DNA from 2 places in the Weizmannia sp. CD-2023 genome. Region 2 is predicted to be linked to the other one. Evidence: riboswitches for the same ligand, from Rfam matches in the RefSeq annotation. Region 2 holds a riboswitch; the other holds the start of a gene.

Region 1 (9,048 bases), on a different contig from region 2:
ACCAGGCAGGAATCAAAAATCCTAAAATGCTGACGATGGTAATAAAGCTGTTCAGATTTAAAATCCGTGTCGGAATGGTAATCGCCAGCAAAATAATCAGGACGACAGCTCCTACGCCGATTTTGGTGAAAGTCGATCTTCTTTCTTCCGGCTTCAACGGGTTGTGCACAACAGAGCCGGCAAGCCCAAGATTTTTCTTCCTGGACATGGTGAATGCGATCAAACCGAAAAACATTCCGATCGCTGCAATACTGAAGCCGAGATGGTAATTGTACCCCTGACCGATTGTTCCGACAATGAGCGGCGCAATGAAGGCCCCGAGGTTAACCGCCATGTAGTAAATGCTGAAACCGGAATCGCGCCGCAAGTCTTTTTCATCATACAATTCCCCGACGGTTGAAGCGGCATTTGGTTTTAACAAGCCTGTCCCAAGCACAATCAGCACCATGGAAACGATCAGCGCCGGGAACCCTCCCGGAAAGGACAACGCAATATGCCCGAGCATAATCAGCACTCCGCCGTAAAAAACGGTTTTGGCGGAACCGAGCAGACGGTCTGAAATCCAGCCGCCGATAATCCCCGACATATAAACAAGCGCGCCGTAAATCGAAGCAATCGATGCGGCTGTTGTCGGGTCCAATCCCAACCCGCCGTTTGACAGGCGGTCATACATGTAGTAAATCAGAATCCCTTTCATCCCGTAGTAAGAGAATCTCTCCCAAAACTCTAGGAAAAATAAAGTCGACAACCCTTTTGGATGACCAAAAAATCCGGTCTGTGGAACAGTTTCCAGAACTTTTTTCTTGTCGATTGTTGACATGCCATTGCCTCCTTGTAAAAATCACATATTGGCATAATTTGTGAAATTAACTGAAAAATAAGTGCTGGTTTTTTCGGGGAATGAATGCGATAGATAAAATATTAACGTAAAATGAGAAAAAAATAAAGATTAATTTTTTGGCAAATTTGTGTGCGTCATTGTTAAAAAAGGCTGGAATCCGCATGAAATAAAGGATTCTGAGCTAGGAAAATATTTAAAATGAATTTTTTTCCTAGATAAAGGAAACGTTTTCATAAATTAAAATAAAGGTAAATTTCATATAATTTATGTTAAAAGTAAGTTTCTGATGAAAGTAAAAACCTGCGGCAGCCACCGCAGGTTTTTCCGTTAGGATTCCCGGTTAAAATCGCATTCCTGTAAAGAAACGACTTTTGTCTTTTTCACAAATTTATAAATGAGCCATACGGCAATAAAGATGGGCAGGCCGATATACGAGACAAACACGCTTTCCCACTTAATATGGTCTCCCAGAAATGCCTGGTAGTTTTGCCCGAGAATGACGACCGTACAAACGGCAAACGCAAATAGCGGTCCGAATGGGAACCATCTCGAACGGTAAGGCAGGTCGCTCAACGCTTTGCCTTGCGCCACATATGCACGGCGGAACCGGTAATGGCTGATGGCAATCCCGAGCCAGGCGATAAAGCCGGATAAGCCGGATGCGTTCAGGAGCCAGTTGTACACTGCCCCGTCACCGAAGAAAGATGCAAGGAAAGCCACCGTTCCGACAAGCGCAGTGACAATCAGTGCATTCACCGGTACCCCGCGTTTATTCAGTTTTCCGAGGAATTTCGGCGCTTTGCCGTCACGCGCCAGTTCCCAGAGCATTCGCGTTGACGCGTACATACCCGAGTTGCCGGCAGAAAGAACAGCCGTTAAAATAATCGCATTCATGACAGAAGCAGCAAAGGCAATGCCGGCACGCTGAAATACAATTGTGAACGGGCTCATCGTAATGTCGTCGGCGGTTAGTCTCGAATCCGTGAACGGAATCAGCAGGCCGATGACAAAAATCGCCAGAATATAGAAAAGCAAAATTCTCCAAAAAACAGATTTCACAGCATGCGGAATGGTTTTTTCCGGATCTTCACTTTCACCGGCCGCAACCCCGAGCAGTTCTGTTCCCTGGAACGAAAACCCGGCTGCCATAAAAATCCCGAGTACGGCCAGGAATCCGCCGTGGACCGGGCCGTCTGCAATCGTAAGGTTATGGAAGCCGATTGCTTTTCCACCCATAATCCCGAAAATCATCAGTGCGCCGACAATGATAAAGGCAATGACGGTCACGACTTTTATGATTGCAAACCAGTATTCTGCTTCCCCGAACCCTTTTACAGATAAATAATTTAATAAGAACATGATGAGAAGGCAGGCCGCACTCCACACGATCGAAGGCGTATGCGGGAACCAGAATTTCATGATAATGGTTGCTGCCGATAATTCGGCCGCAATCGTGATCGCCCAGTTATACCAATAGTTCCAGCCAAGCGCAAATCCAAGTGCCGGGTCAACAAATTTCGTCGCGTACGTGCTGAAGGTGCCTGCAACCGGCATGTAGGCGGCCATTTCCGCAAGACTTGTCATTAAAAAGTACACCATGACGCCTATTAAGGCATAAGCGAGAAGCGCCCCGCCCGGCCCCGCGCTGTGGATTGCCCCGCCGCTTGCCAGAAAAAGCCCGGTTCCGATTGATCCGCCGAGGGAAATCATGGTCAGGTGGCGGGATTTTAATTTTCGCTTTAGTTTTGTCACTTCACCCTTTTTCGTAACGGGAACCGCTCCAGCTGTAGTGCTTTGCCCATGATAGAAGTCATCCATCCTTGATACACTCCTTTTTATATAGGAAGGAGCAGGGAATAAACAAAAATGCCGCAGTCGTGGAGACGCGGCATCAAAGCGTATACCCTCCATCAACCTTCCGAAGATAGCTCAACACATATGCGAGGGGGAATCGCATATGTGACAGTTCTGTTCCTGTTCGGAAACAGCCCCAACATGGCACCGCGGGATCCGGCACCACATTTCGGCAGCTTTTCCTTTCAACCGGAGTCTTAAACTTTACCCGTGTCTCGTCCGATTTACTCATAAAAGCTGCGACCTCTACCTCACCGGATTTGATGAGGATTTTTTTATTCAATTTGATTTACATATTATTATAGTTATGTTTTTAGGGAAAATCAATAGAAAAGGCAGCAGAACGGGGTGGCAAAAATAGGTGTTATATAAAATGGATTTCAGTTTTTACGTCAAGCCCGGCGCCAGTTTGCATGATTGACTTTTTGCAGCAGGCAACAGCGCGGCCATATTTTATATGCGGGCTTATTTTTACAAACATCTGCCTCTCTGTAAGAAAACGCCCGAGTGGGATTGTTCGTTTTCATAAACCGGCTGGAAAGGAGGGGAGCCGAGACAGCAGGGGGACAGCCATGATTTGTGTTTTTTTCAAAAAAACCTTTACATCTGCCTGCTTTTTTGTATAATACATATGAAAGTAAACTTAAAGTTTAACAAAACAAAACTTCCTTGCCTTTGAGTTTACAAATGCTAAACAAAATGGAAGGTTTTATGATGGAGATCGGGAAAAAAATTAAAAACTTAAGGTTAAAAAAAGGACTCACCCAGGAGGAACTTGGAGAGCGTACGGATTTAAGCAAAGGCTATATTTCCCAGCTTGAGCGGGATTTAAGCTCCCCTTCGATTGACACGTTTTTTAATATATTGGAAGTACTCGGCTGCACGCCGAAAGAATTTTTTGATGAAGAAGAGCGTGAACAAAAGGTCGTATACGGGGAAGAAGACCAGACCGATTATCTCGATGAAGAGCGCGGTTATAAAATCCAGTGGCTCGTCCCGGAATCGAATGAAAAGGAAATGGAACCGATCCTGCTTACGCTTGAGGAAAAAGGGGAGTTTAAAACGTTTGAACCTTCTTTATCGGAAACCTTTGCCTATGTACTGGAAGGCCGGATTGCGGTGCGGCTTGGCAAACGCCTGTACCGTGCGAAAGCCGGAGAAGCCATTTATTATCATGCATCCGATGAGCATCAGATCCTGAATGACGCGGAAGGCCGGTCCAGGCTTGTACTGGTTGCCACGGAATCGTATCTGTAAGCTGAACATAGAAGAGGAGGACAGCAATGAACAGCGATATCATCATTCGTTTTGAACATGTCACAAAACAATACGACGATGACCCTGCTATTTTGGATGACGTCAGTTTTGAAATAGAACGCGGAAAATTTTACACTCTGCTCGGACCGTCGGGTTGCGGAAAAACAACGATTTTGCGCCTGATTGCGGGATTTATTGCGCCGACAAAAGGAAATATTTACATCAATGGAAAAATCGTGAATGACGTGCCAGCCAACCGGCGCCAGGTCAATACCGTTTTCCAGGATTATGCGCTATTTCCTCATTTAAATGTGTATGAAAACGTCGCATTTGGGCTGCGCATTAAAAAAATGAAGGCAGCTGTGATTGAACAAAAAGTAAAAGAAGCCTTGAAGTTTGTGAATCTGGAAGGCTATGAAAACCGGGAAATCAGCGAAATGTCAGGCGGGCAGCGGCAGCGTGTTGCGATTGCGCGCGCGATTGTCAATGAACCGGAAGTGATTTTGCTGGACGAACCGCTTTCCGCGCTTGATTTGAAGCTAAGGACAGAGATGCAGTATGAACTGCGTGAACTGCAGCGCCGCCTTGGCATTACGTTTATTTTTGTCACGCACGACCAGGAAGAAGCGCTTGCGATGAGCGATGAAATTTTTGTCATCAATAACGGGAAAATCCAGCAGAGCGGTACGCCGACCGATATTTACGATGAACCGATCAACCGCTTTGTCGCGGACTTTATCGGCGAGTCCAATATCCTTCCGGGAAAAATGATCAAGGATTTTGTTGTGGAATTTAACGGCCGTGCGTTCGAATGCGTTGACCGCGGCTTTCATCCGAACGAGCCGGTTGAAATTGTCATCCGCCCGGAAGATTTAGAAATCACGACACCGGAAAAAGGGAACTTGAAAGTGCGGGTGGATACGCAGCTGTTCCGCGGCGTCCATTATGAAATTTGTTGCTACGATGAAGAGGGAAATGAATGGCTTGTCCACTCGACAAAAAAAGCAAAAGTCGGGGATACGATCGGCCTTTATTTTGAACCGGAAGCGATCCACGTGATGAGATTCGGCGAAACAGAAGAGGAATTCGACCGGCGCCTGGAAGCGTACGATGAGGTCCGGCCATGAAAGTAAATGCACGCACTTTTTATCTCGTTCCGTATTTGCTGTGGATCCTTCTTTTTGTAATCGCGCCGATTTTGCTCATTCTCTATTATTCTTTTTTTGATATTGAAGGGCATTTGTCGCTTGTCAACTATGAAAAATTTTTTACGCCTGTTTATTTGAAAATGGCGCTGAGCTCTTTTTGGTATGCGTTTTTGATTACGGCGTTTACGCTTTTGATTTCGTATCCGACGGCCTATCTTTTGACAAGATCGCGGCATAAGCAGCTCTGGCTCTTATTAATCATTTTGCCGACATGGATCAATTTGTTGTTAAAAGCGTATGCGTTTCTTGGGATTTTCGGCACATTCGGCCCGGCCAACTCGTTTCTTGAATGGATGGGCATTGGGCAAAAGCAGATTTTATTTACAGACTTCAGCTTTTTGTTTGTGTCTACTTATATTTTTATCCCGTTTATGATTTTGCCGATTTATAACGCGCTTGAAGAACTGAACCCGGTCTTTATGGATGCGGCGCGCGATCTTGGCGCCTCGAAATGGACCACGTTCCGCCGCGTTGTGTTTCCGCTCACGCTGGACGGTGTCAAATCAGGGTGCCAGGCTGTCTTTATTCCGTCTCTGTCACTCTTTATGATTACGCGCCTGATTGCGGGAAACCGCGTCATTACGCTCGGTACGGCAATTGAGGAGCATTTCCTTGTCACACAGGATTGGGGCATGGGGTCTACGATCGCCGTCTTTTTGATCATTGCCATGGTCGTCATTATGATTGTGACTGGCAACCGGAAGTGAGGGATGAAGTTGAAAAAAAGATGGAAATGGTCAAACTTATATCTGATATTTGTGTTTATCGTCCTTTACGCACCGATCTTTTATTTAATGTATTATTCGTTCAACAAAGCAGGGAACATGCATGAATTTAGCGGTTTTACATGGGAATGGTACAAGGAAGTGTTCCAGGACACGCGCCTTATGATCATTGTCATCAACACGCTTGTGATTGCGCTACTCGCATCCGCGATTTCAACGGTGATCGGTGTGATGGGGGCGCTCGCGATCCGGTTTGTGAAAAGAAGAAGAACGAAAAATGCGCTGCTTTCGCTCAATAATGTGCTGATCGTAAGCCCTGACGTTATTATCGGTGCATCGTTCCTGATTTTATTTACGATTGCAGGGATCAAGCTCGGGTTTACATCCGTTCTCGTTTCGCACATCGCTTTTTGCATTCCGATTGTTGTGCTGATGGTGCTGCCGAAACTGCAGGAAATGAGCCCGACTTTGATTGATGCGGCGCGCGACCTTGGGGCAAGCCAGTGGGATGTGTTGTCGAAGGTGATTCTCCCGTATATTACGCCCGGTATTTTTGCCGGTTTTTTCATGGCGCTCACGTATTCGCTCGATGATTTTGCCGTCACCTTTTTTGTCACCGGCAACGGCTATTCGACGCTTTCCGTTGAAATTTATTCGCGGGCACGCCAGGGGATTTCACTCACGATTAACGCGCTGTCAACGCTGCTCTTCTTCTTCTCTATTATCCTTGTGATCGGGTACTACCTCGTGAACCAGCGCCAGGCCCGTACGAACGGAATGGGGGTTAAAAGATGAAACAGCTGCTGCGTGTTTTTATTGCGATAATCGTTGTCGCCCTTGCCCTGCAATTTCTCGCTGGGCGCATGAACCAAACGGAAGGCTATGCAGGCGGAAATACGCTCACGATTTACAACTGGGGGGATTATATCGATCCCGCCTTGATTAAGAAATTTGAAAAGCAGACCGGCATCAAAGTCATTTATCAAACTTTCGATTCGAACGAAGCCATGATGACCAAAATTTCCCAGGGTGGTACAACGTTTGATGTTGCGGTTCCATCCGAGTATATGATCGAAAAGATGAAAAAGGAGAACTTGCTGATTCCGCTTGATCATTCGAAGCTGCCGAACTTGAAATATATCGATTCGCGCTTTATGGATTTGCCGTTTGACCCGAAAAATCAATACTCAGTGCCTTATTTCTGGGGGACGGTCGGGATTGTGTATAATTCAAGTATGCTCGGTGGCAAAAAAATTACAAGCTGGGACGACCTGTGGGATCCCGATTTGAAAAATCAGATTCTGCTTGTGGACGGCGCCCGCGAAGTGATGGGGATGGGGCTCAACAGCCTGCATTACTCGCTGAATGATACGAATGAAAAACATTTGCAGCAGGCAAAAGCAAAACTTGACCGGCTGATGCCGAATGTGAAAGCGATCGTCGGCGATGAAATCAAGATGCTACTGGCCAATGAAGAAGCTTCGCTCGGGGTTGTCTGGTCGGGGGATGCGGCTGAGATCATGTCAGAGAATAAAAAGCTGAACTATGTTGTGCCGAGCGAAGGCTCCAATCTCTGGTTCGACAACATGGTCATCCCGAAAACAGCGAAAAACGTGGATGGCGCCCTGAAGTTTATCAATTTTATGCTCGATCCGAAAAACGCCGCGCAAAACGCCGAGTATGTCGGTTATTCAACGCCGAACAAAGCGGCTCTGAAGATTTTGCCAAAATCGATTTCCGGCGACCGCCGTTTTTATCCGGATGCTGCACTCACAAAGAAACTGGAAGTATATAAAAACCTTGGCAAGAAAAAACTCGCCCGCTATAATGAGCTATTTTTGGAATTTAAAATGCATACCAAATAACGAAAGCCGTCCCGGATGCGCGGGGCGGCTTTCAAGTTGATCACGGGCGAAAATAACCGGCGGAATGTCTTTTGAAGCGGACACAGACATCACTCGGGTGGTGATTGAGATATTTTTTGGAGGTTTGAAAAGGCCAAAAGCGGCTTGGTTGGTGTTCGAAATGTCCTTTTGGGGGTTTGAAAAGGCCAAAAGCGGCTTGGTTGGTGTTCGAAATGTCTTTTTGGAGGTTACAAAAGGCCAAAAGTGGCTTGGGTAGTGGTCGAAATGTCTTTTTGGAGAGCTCAAAAAGACAAAAGGAACCCGGGCAGTGATCGAAATGTCCTTTTGGAGGGCTCAAAAGGACAAAAGGAATCCGGGTAGCGATCGAAATGTCCTTTTGGAGGGTTCAAAAGGACAAAAGTGGCTTGGGTAGTGGTCGAAATGTCTTTTTGGAGGTTTGAAAAGGACAAAAGTGGCCTGGTTGGTGTTCGGAATGTCCTTTTGGAGGCTTCAAAAGGCCAAAAGCGGCTTGGGTAGTGTTCGAAATGTCTTTTTTGAGAGTTCAAAAGGACAAAAGGAATCCGGGCAGCGATTGAAATGTCCTTTTGGAGGCTTCAAAAAGACAAAAGGACCCCGGGTAGCGATCGAAATGTCCTTTTGGAGGTTTCAAAAAGACAAAAGTGGCCTGGTTGGTGTTCAAAATGTCTTTTTGGAGGTTTCAAAAGGCCAAAAGCGGCTTGGGTAGTGTTCGAAATGTCTTTTTGGAGAGTTCAAAAGGACAAAAGGGACCCGCCCACCAATAGAAATCCTTCATCGAGATTATGAAAGACAAAAGAGAGACGGCAGCCCTCGGAAATGTCCTTCATCCCGCGCATGAAGGACAAAAGGGGATCCGCCCGCCCTCGGAAATGTCCTTGATCGCGGGCATGAAAGACAAAAGGGACCCCGCCCGCCCCCAGAAATGTCCTTCATCACAGGCATGAAAGACAAAAGGGGATCCGTCCGCCCGCAGAAATGTCCTTCATCGCAGCCATTTGGGCGACCTGCGTACTCGGCCATAAAAAAAGCAGGGTCTGGCCCCACTTTCGCCTTACGCTCTTCGCTTTTCCATATCAATATACAAATTTCGGTATGCGTTCGATTCCGCTTGCATGCCGAGTTCGTGATAAATTTTTGACAACCATTTGACCGGGGCGGGGTCGTTTTCCCGCAACTCCATTTCCCAGCTGAAACAGTCAAGCGCTCTGTCGTACTGCCCGAATTCAAAATACAATTCCCCGAGCAGGGATTGCTTGTCGGGATCGTCCGCCATTTGGTGC
Region 2 (9,048 bases):
CCAATGCGTATAAAAGCTGCTGACCGGTTGTTGCGCCTGCAAATGCTGTCCGGTGGTGCTGGGTGCCGCCGAAACGCCTGAAGTCCAAAAGCCCTTCCGGCGTGCGGTTGAACATGACGCCCATCCGGTCAAACAGGTGGATAATCCCCGGCGCCGCTTCGCACATCGCTTTTACCGGCGGCTGGTTGGCAAGGAAGTCGCCCCCGTATACCGTATCGTCAAAGTGGATCCATGGCGAATCCCCTTCCCCTTTTGTATTGACAGCGCCGTTAATGCCGCCCTGTGCGCAAACAGAGTGCGACCTTTTTACCGGCACTAGCGAAAACAGATCAACCTGCCGGCCTGCTTCTGCAATTTTTACAGTCGCCATCAAACCGGCAAGCCCTCCGCCGACAACAATGATTTTGCCATTAGCCAACTTGATTCACTCCCTCTTCATACTTGATGCCTCTTACAAACCAGTAAACTGCTATTTTTCGAATCTTTTCATTATGCAAATGCTAATAAAGCCCTGACGCCGACAACAGAAAGCAGCACAAAGACCACAACCATCACATATGTGGAAATTTGCTGTGACCGGCGTGACTGTGTAATGCCCCAGCTGACCAGGAACGACCAGAGACCGTTGGCAAAGTGGAAAACGGCAGCCACTGTCCCAATTATGTACCAGGCGAGCATCCAACGATTTGCTAATAGATTTGCCATCAGATCAAAGTTCAATTCCTTGCCAAACGCCATTTGAATGCGTGTTTCATAGATGTGAAATACGAGAAAGATCAGGACCAACACACCGCTGATTCTTTGCAAAAGGTACATCCAGTTCCGGAAGTAGCCCATCGTGCCGACATTGCTCGATGCCGTAAACGAAATATATAAGCCGTAAATTGCATGGAACAAAAGCGGCAAATAAATGAACACTACTTCCACAAAAAGCAGAAACGGCAGGTTTTCCATAAAACCGGCTGCTTTATTGAAGGCAGCAGCACCGTTTACCGCATAGTGGTTCACGGTCAAGTGGATGACTAAAAATAAGCCGATGGGTATAACACCCAGCAAAGAATGCAGTTTGCGGTTATAAAACTCTCGATTTCCAGCCACATTGTATCCCCCTTTGTAGTGTGAATTTATGCAAAGAAGACAAATTTTGCATTGCTTCCTCCCGCATAAATATTTTATAACAATTATGTGACAGTTTTATTGTACTCCCGACAAATGGGCGCGTCAAGGAAACGCATTCACGAATTTGCGCTGAAAATACCGTTTATTTGTCATATTTGTCAGTCTTTCTCCCATTTTTTAAAATTTTTTCAGTATAGCTCTTTTGCCATATGCTTTTGCATAAAAAAGGAATTTTTATCCAAGGCTTGTCTTTTTTCATCGGATTTTACCGCAACCGGCATAATTTCCCCATGTGACGCGGAAGCCGGCGAAAAAAAGTTCCCATTATTTTTGTGTACACTCAAAAAATGCTTTTAAGTCCGGTTTTATTTTGTATATAATATAGCATATAGAAAGAGGGGAATTGCGTGAAATCTTCTGGCGGAAATGAACAAACCGTTGCGGAACAGCTAATGGTGCCCGCATTCGGATATGAGCTGTTGCGTAATATATTAATTCCGGATATACTCGGCAAGGAAACACCGGATATTCTATACTGGGCCGGAAAACATTTGGCAAGAAAATTCCAGCTGCTTACCTATGAAGAAATGGTTTCTTTTTTCAAAGAAGCCGGCTGGGGAACGTTATCGATCAAAAAAGAAGAGAAATATCATATCGAATTTGAGTTATCCGGGCCGATGATTGAACGGCAGCTGGATATGGGCGCAGGTCAAGAGCCGACATTCAAGCTTGAAGCCGGTTTTTTAGCCGAGCAGTACCAGATGCAGAAAAAACTGATCACGGAAGCTGTTGAGGAAGTTGCAAAAAAAGCAAAAAAAGTCCGGATCACCGTGCAGTGGGATGCGAAAGACCCGGCCGGGGAATCAATATGAAAAAGCAGGGGCTCCCCTGCTTTTTCATATTTTCATATATTTTGCTCCACTGCATCCAGTTCAAATGCTTCGTGCAGGCACCGGGCGGCCCGGACCATTTCTTTTGCATCGACAACGGTGGACACTTTGATTTCGGACGTGCTGATCATTTTAATGGCAATGCCGTGGTCTGCCAGCACCTGGAACATTTTTGCCGCAACGCCCGGGTTGGAAACCATGCCCGAACCGATGATGGACACTTTTGCGAGGCCGGTTTCCGTTTCAAAATGGTCAATGCTGAGGGCTTCTTTCCCGGCTTCCAAAAGATCGGCCGTTTCTTTCAGATCTTTATCTTTTATCGAAAAAGATAAATACGTTTTATGGTCCGCTGTCTGGTTCTGGATAATGATATCGACATCAATATGGTGTTCCGCCAGTGTCGTAAAAATATCCGGCAAATTGCGGAAGCCGTTTTCCAGTCCGAAAATGGTCACCCTTGTAATGCCATCTTCAAATGCAACGCCGCGGACAATTAAGTTTTTTTCCACCGAAACTTCCTCCTCTATTAACGTGCCTTCCTCCCTTTCAAGGCTCGAACAAACGATCAGCGGCACAGCCGCATTTTTGGCAAACTCCACTGCCCTTGCATGCAAAACGCCCGCCCCGAGACTCGCCAGTTCAAGCATCTCATCATAGGATACAGCCTTAAGCTTCCGGGCATTCGGAATATAGCGCGGGTCGGACGTAAACACGCCGGTTACATCCGTGTAGATCAGGCAGCGGTCCGCATGAAGCGCTGCTGCAAGCGCCACTGCCGTTGTATCTGAGCCGCCCCTACCGAGTGTCGCAATTTCGCCTTCTGGGGTGATGCCCTGAAACCCGGCGACGATTACAATTTGCCCGGCTGCCAGACGGGATTTGATTTTTTCAGTCCGGATTTCCGTGATCCGGGCGTTTCCGTGCACGGGTTCCGTTATAATGCCGGCCTGCCATCCGGTATAAGAAACGGCATCGTAGCCTTGATCGATCAGTGCCATGGCGACAAGCGAAATCGTCACCTGTTCGCCGGTTGAAAGCAGCATATCCATTTCGCGTTTTGCAGGATACGCAGAAAGTTCATTTGCAAGCCCGACAAGCTGGTCCGTTGTTTTGCCCATCGCGGAAACAACGACGACAACATCATGGCCCTTTTCCTTTTCTTCAATAATCCGGTTGACCGTATTCCGGATCCTTTCCACATTTCCAACCGAAGTTCCCCCGAATTTCTGAACAATGATTCCCAATAACTCCGCCACCTTCTGCAGTTTATAAGTAAAATGAGGCTGTCAGAGTGAAAGCAAAGCAACTTGGCGCCCATTTAAAAAAAGCAATGAGAACGGATATCTCATCGCTTTTGCATACGCGGGTACGCAGTCATTCCTGTGAGATAGCGCTCCAAGACATTTCATCCTGACAGTTCCGGACTTTTTCAGTACAGAACCAGCAAAAACGGCATTGAGACCATTTTCACTTCGGCAAAACTTCCTTTCAGAAACGATCCCGGAAGCCCAATCTTCTCCCGTTCCTTACTCTTAAGTTTTGCGCCTCTATCATGTAACGGCTTTGCCGGACGCCGGGATGACCGCTCCCGAAAGTCTGAAACAAAGCTTGCCATATGAAATTATCATGATTATACCATATACAGAAAAACCCTGCCAGGTTATTCTTGTAATTTTTTGATTAATGCTTCGGATACGGGACGCGGGATGCCCGCTTCCACAAATTCTTCCAGCTTTGCTTGTTTCATTTTCTTCAAGGAGCCAAAGTGGCGAAGCAGTTGTTTTTTCCGTTTCGGCCCGATGCCCGGAATATCGTCAAGCGCCGATTGAAAAGCGGATTTTCCGCGCAATTCCCTGTGGAAGGTAATCGCAAACCGGTGCACTTCATCTTGGATGCGCTGAAGCAGGTAAAATTCCTGGCTGTTCCGCCCGAGCGGCACAACTTCCAGCGGGTTGCCGAACAAAAGCTGCGATGTATTGTGCTTCTCATCCTTTGCCAGGCCGCCGATCGGGATCTCAAGCCCGAGCTCATTTTCAAGCACATCCCTTGCCGCGTCAATTTGCCCTTTTCCGCCGTCAATAATGATGAGATCCGGAAGCGGCAAGTTTTCCCTTAGGGCACGGATGTAACGGCGGCGGATCACTTCGCGCATCGATTCATAATCATCCGGTCCTTCCACTGTTTTGATTTTATATTTGCGGTATTCTTTTTTTGCCGGCTTACCGTCCACAAACACGACCATCGCCGAAACCGGGTTTGTCCCCTGGATATTCGAATTATCGAACGCTTCAATCCGGTGCGGCGTGTAGATGCCGAGCTTTTCGCCAAGATTTTCAACGGCTTTGATCGTTCGTTCCTCGTCCCGTTCAATCAACGCGAATTTTTCCTTCAATGCAATCTTTGCGTTCTTCTCGGCCATTAACACGAGTTCCCGTTTCTGGCCTTTTTTCGGCTGGAGCACTTTGATTTCGAGCAGTTGTTCCGCCAGTTCCCGGTCTGCTTTTTCCGTAATCAGCACTTCTTTCGGCTTAATATGTTCCGGTTTGGCGTAAAACTGCCCCAAATAGCTCAAAAATTCCTCCTCCGGCTCATCGTAAGACGGAAATAGCGAGACATCCCGTTCGATCAGCTTTCCTTGGCGCATGAAAAAGACCTGGACGCACATCCAGCCTTTATCCACTGCGTAGCCGAAAATGTCGCGGTCCGTAAAATCCGTCATTGTAATTTTCTGTTTTTCCATCGTCATTTCAATATTGGCGATCTGGTCACGGTATTCTTTTGCCCGCTCAAATTCAAGCTTTTCTGCAGCCTCATGCATTTTTTCTTCCAGTTCTTTTTTGATTTCCGTGTAACCCCCGTTCAAAAAGCGGGTAATTTGATCGGTGATCTCTTTGTATGTTTCTTCTTTCACCTCATTGACGCACGGCGCAAGACACTGGCCCAAATGGTAATAAAGGCAGACGCGGTCCGGCATATTGGTGCATTTCCGCAAAGGATACAACCGGTCCAGCAGCTTTTTTGTTTCATTGGCCGCCTGCACGTTTGGATACGGGCCGAAATATTTGCCTTTATCTTTTTTCACTTTCCGGGTGGTGATCAGACGCGGGTGGCGTTCATGGGTCAGCTTAATATACGGGTATGTTTTATCATCTTTCAGCATGATGTTGTATTTCGGGTCATGCTTTTTGATTAAATTAATTTCAAGAATAAGGGCTTCAATATTGGAAGAAGTGACAATATACTCAAAGTCTTCGATCTCGCTGACAAGCCGCTGCGTTTTTGCGTCATGCGAACCGGAAAAGTAAGAGCGGACACGGTTTTTTAAAATTTTGGCCTTCCCGACATAAATGATGGTCCCCTGTCTGTCTTTCATTAAATAGCAGCCGGGTTGGGCGGGCAGGAGGGCAAGTTTATTGCGGATCGTCTCGTTCAATTTCTCTTCACCTCAAAATCCTGCGTTCTGTAAAAAACCCGGACCACAGCCGGCCCGGATTTTAAAATGCATTTGCGCACGGCTTGAAGCCGCGCATTTATTGTATTATAAATGTTTGTTCACTAATTCTTGCAAAGCTTCTTTCGGCTGGTAACCGATCACTTTGTCGACCGGTTTGCCATCTTTCATGAGAACAAGGGTCGGAATGCTCATGACGCCGAATTTGCTGGTCGTTTCCTGATTCTCATCCACGTCTACTTTGACGATTTTCACCTTGTCGCCCATTTCAGCATCAATTTCTTCAAGTACCGGTGCAATCATTTTGCACGGACCACACCATGTTGCCCAAAAATCCGTTAATACCAAACCTTGGCTGACTTCCTGCTCGAAAGTCGCGTCGGTAGCATGTGTAATTGCCATATTGAAAGAACCCTCCTAAATCAAACTATTACTGCTTGGGATAAGTATATCATCCTTTATCATATGTTGCGAACAATTTGTCCGGTCCGGAAAAAGCAGTAATGATTTTATTATTTTATACCCTTTTTTCACGAATATCCAACAGAAAACAGGCCCGGAACGAATTTTTTTCGTCCGGGCCCGGGATTACGCCGATGTGACTTTTAGTTTTTTGATTTCCTCTGTGAGAAGCGGGACCACTTCGAACAGGTCGCCGACGATGCCGTAATCCGCCACGTTGAAGATGTTCGCTTCCGGGTCTTTGTTAATGGCCACAATCACTTTTGAGTTGGACATGCCGGCCAAATGCTGGATGGCGCCGGAAATACCGCATGCGATATACAAATCCGGTGTAACCACTTTGCCCGTCTGCCCGATTTGCAGGGAATAATCGCAGTAGCCGGCGTCACATGCGCCGCGCGAAGCCCCAACCGCGCCGCCGAGCACATCGGCAAGCTCTTTCAGCGGTTTGAAGCCGTCCGCGCTTTTCACGCCGCGGCCGCCTGAAACGATGACTTTCGCTTCCGAAAGGTCAACCCCTTCACTTACTTTCCGGACCACTTCTTTGATGATCGTGCGTAAATCTTTAATTTCCGCTTCGACGGTTTCAATGTCCCCTGTCCGCGATTCGTCTTTTTCAAGCGGGCTGATGTTGTTCGGCCGAATGGTCGCAAAGATGACCCCGTCTGTTACGATCTTTTTCTCAAACGCCTTGCCGGAGTAAATCGGGCGGGTAAAGACGACATGTTCCCCGGCTGATTCCACTGCGGTTGCGTCCGAAATCAGGCCGGCATCCAATTTAGCCGCTACTTTCGGGGCCAGGTCTTTGCCAAGCGCCGTATGGCCGATTAAGATGCCATCCGGCTTTTCAGATTCGACAATCGCAAGCAATGCTTGGGAAAAACCGTCTGAAGAATAGCTTTTCAGCTTCTCGTCTTCCACCACGGCAACACGGTCAGCACCGTATTGAATCATGTCTTTCCCCAAATCTTTCACAGCGTCCCCGATCAAAACGCCGACCACTTCCCCGCCTTCTGCTACCGTTTTTCCGGCGGCAATGGTTTCATATGATACATTGCGGAGCGATCCGTCACGGACTTCCCCCACTACTAATACTTTTCGACTCATGCTGATCCCCTCCATTTCCGGTTTCTTCGCTTAAATCACTTTTGCTTCGGTATGCAATAATTGGACAAGTTCTTTTACTTGGTCGGCAATTTCGCCTTCAAGCACTTTTCCTGCTTCTTTTTTCGGTGGCAGGTAAACCTCGATCGTTTTGGTTTTCGGCTCCACGTCTTCTTCTTCAAGGTCAAGGTCATCCAGTTCCAGCTCTTCAAGCGGTTTTTTCTTCGCTTTCATGATCCCCGGGAGCGAAGGATAACGCGGCTCATTTAAGCCCTGCTGCGCTGTGACGAGCAGCGGAAGGGTCGTTTCAATGATTTCGGAATCCCCTTCGACATCTCTTGTGACCGTCGCTTTGTCGCCATCAATTTCCAGATTGGTGATCGTCGTGACATACGGGATACCGAGCAACTCCGCCACCCGCGGGCCGACTTGTCCGGAAGCGTTGTCAATGGCGACATTCCCGCCGATAATGAGATCCGGTTCCTGCTCTTTTAAATAAGCGGCGAGCACTTTTGCCGTTGTGACCTGGTCGCTTGCTTCCACATCGTCTTCAATATTAATGAGGACTGCTTTATCCGCACCCATCGCAAGTGCCGTCCGCAATTGCTTTTCGGCTTCTTCATTGCCGACTGTGACAACTGTGACTTCGCCGCCCTGGGCATCGCGTACCTGGATGGCCTCTTCAACGGCGTATTCATCGTACGGGTTGATGATATATTCTGCCCCGTCATCCTGGATGCGGCCGTTTGCAATCGCAATCTTTTCTTCTGTGTCAAAAGTCCGTTTTAATAATACGAAGATATTCATGCCGTTCCCTCCCTAAATCGTTAAAAAATAAAATCTTTTAAGCGCATACAAATCAAAAAATGTTAGGCCCCTGTAAAACGCGGTTCCCTTTTTTCAATAAAAGCTTTGATGCCTTCCTCTGCATCTTTTGAGCCGAACAGCTCAAGAAAACGTGCGGATTCCTGCTCCAAGCCTTTTTCGTAATCGTTTGTTTTTGAATAATTGACGAGTTCAATAGAGGCTTTCAGGGCCAGCGGGCTTTTCTTTGCAATTTTTTCAGCCAGCGCCTTTGCTTTCGGGAGCAATTCCTCTTCCTTATAAGCATGGTTTGCAAGCCCCTGCTGCACGGCCTCCGTTCCGGTCAGCGGTTCGCTTGTCCACAGCATTTCAAACGCTTTGCCGCGTCCGACATACCTTGGCAGCCGCTGCGTTCCGGCAAAACCCGGCACGAGTCCGAGGCTCAGTTCCGGGAGGCCGAGTTTTGCATTTTCTGTGACAAGACGGATATGGCACGCCATCGCAAGTTCGAGCCCGCCGCCAAGTGCCGCGCCGTGGATTGCGGCGATGACCGGTTTCGGGAACGCTTCCACTTTTTCGAATAATTCCTGACCGGAAACCGCAAGCGCATCGGAGCCGCCCGATTCCCTTAATTGGACAAATTCTTTAATATCCGCTCCTGCCGAAAAAAATCTTCCTTTCCCGTAAAGGAGTACGACCCTGATTTCAGGATCGTTTTCAAGCTGGCTAAACGCTTGCGCAAGTTCTTTTAAAAGGGCCTGCGCAAGCGCGTTGGCAGGCGGCCTGTTCATTTCAATGCAGGCGACCGCATTTTCCCGTTTGATCGTAATAAATTCCATCCCGTCTCAAACCCCCTTGTGAAAGCTGCGGCATTAAACCGCCGTTTTTTTGCCGCAGCCGTTAATGATCAATTGGTGGACGGGAGCAGCCAGTGAAACGAGGTCGTATTTTTCTTTATTCATCACCCATGTCGTTACCGTTTCATCGACTGTCCCGAAAATCATCTGCCGGACGAGCCGGACGTCAAGCCCGGAATCGAATTCACCTTTTTCCATGCCTTCGCGGATGATTTGGTCAACGAGCGTCAAATATTCTTTCAGCACGCTGTTGATTTTAAGCCGCAGATCTAAATTGGTCTGCCGCAGTTCCAGCTGGGTCACGACCGCCAAATGGTGATCGGCGGCAAGGACTTTGAAGTGGTTTTCGATCATCTTGAGC

What was found. Region 2 has a riboswitch for lysine ahead of P9687_RS12170 (aspartate kinase). Riboswitches for the same ligand answer to the same signal wherever they lie in the genome.
Region 1: it holds a riboswitch for lysine, as region 2 does, so the genes downstream of both, P9687_RS13570 (amino acid permease) here and P9687_RS12170 (aspartate kinase) in region 2, are expected to answer to the same signal.

Annotation. Positions count from the first base shown of each region.
Region 1 covers NZ_JARTJQ010000087.1:51,028-60,075, reverse strand. The annotation lists gene P9687_RS13575 (peptide MFS transporter) at 1-820, opposite strand, end outside; gene P9687_RS13570 (amino acid permease) at 1,169-2,659, opposite strand; lysine riboswitch at 2,759-2,952, opposite strand; gene P9687_RS13565 (helix-turn-helix domain-containing protein) at 3,410-3,952, shown strand; gene P9687_RS13560 (ABC transporter ATP-binding protein) at 3,979-5,079, shown strand; gene P9687_RS13555 (ABC transporter permease) at 5,076-5,867, shown strand; gene P9687_RS13550 (ABC transporter permease) at 5,871-6,680, shown strand; gene P9687_RS13545 (ABC transporter substrate-binding protein) at 6,677-7,750, shown strand; gene P9687_RS13540 (hypothetical protein) at 8,820-9,048, opposite strand, start outside.
Region 2 covers NZ_JARTJQ010000082.1:8,797-17,844, reverse strand. The annotation lists gene sdhA (succinate dehydrogenase flavoprotein subunit) at 1-418, opposite strand, end outside; gene P9687_RS12180 (succinate dehydrogenase cytochrome b558 subunit) at 490-1,098, opposite strand; gene P9687_RS12175 (YslB family protein) at 1,527-1,991, shown strand; gene P9687_RS12170 (aspartate kinase) at 2,024-3,253, opposite strand; lysine riboswitch at 3,390-3,567, opposite strand; gene uvrC (excinuclease ABC subunit UvrC) at 3,670-5,442, opposite strand; gene trxA (thioredoxin) at 5,548-5,862, opposite strand; gene P9687_RS12155 (electron transfer flavoprotein subunit alpha/FixB family protein) at 6,049-7,029, opposite strand; gene P9687_RS12150 (electron transfer flavoprotein subunit beta/FixA family protein) at 7,060-7,833, opposite strand; gene P9687_RS12145 (enoyl-CoA hydratase) at 7,896-8,669, opposite strand; gene P9687_RS12140 (TetR/AcrR family transcriptional regulator) at 8,703-9,048, opposite strand, start outside.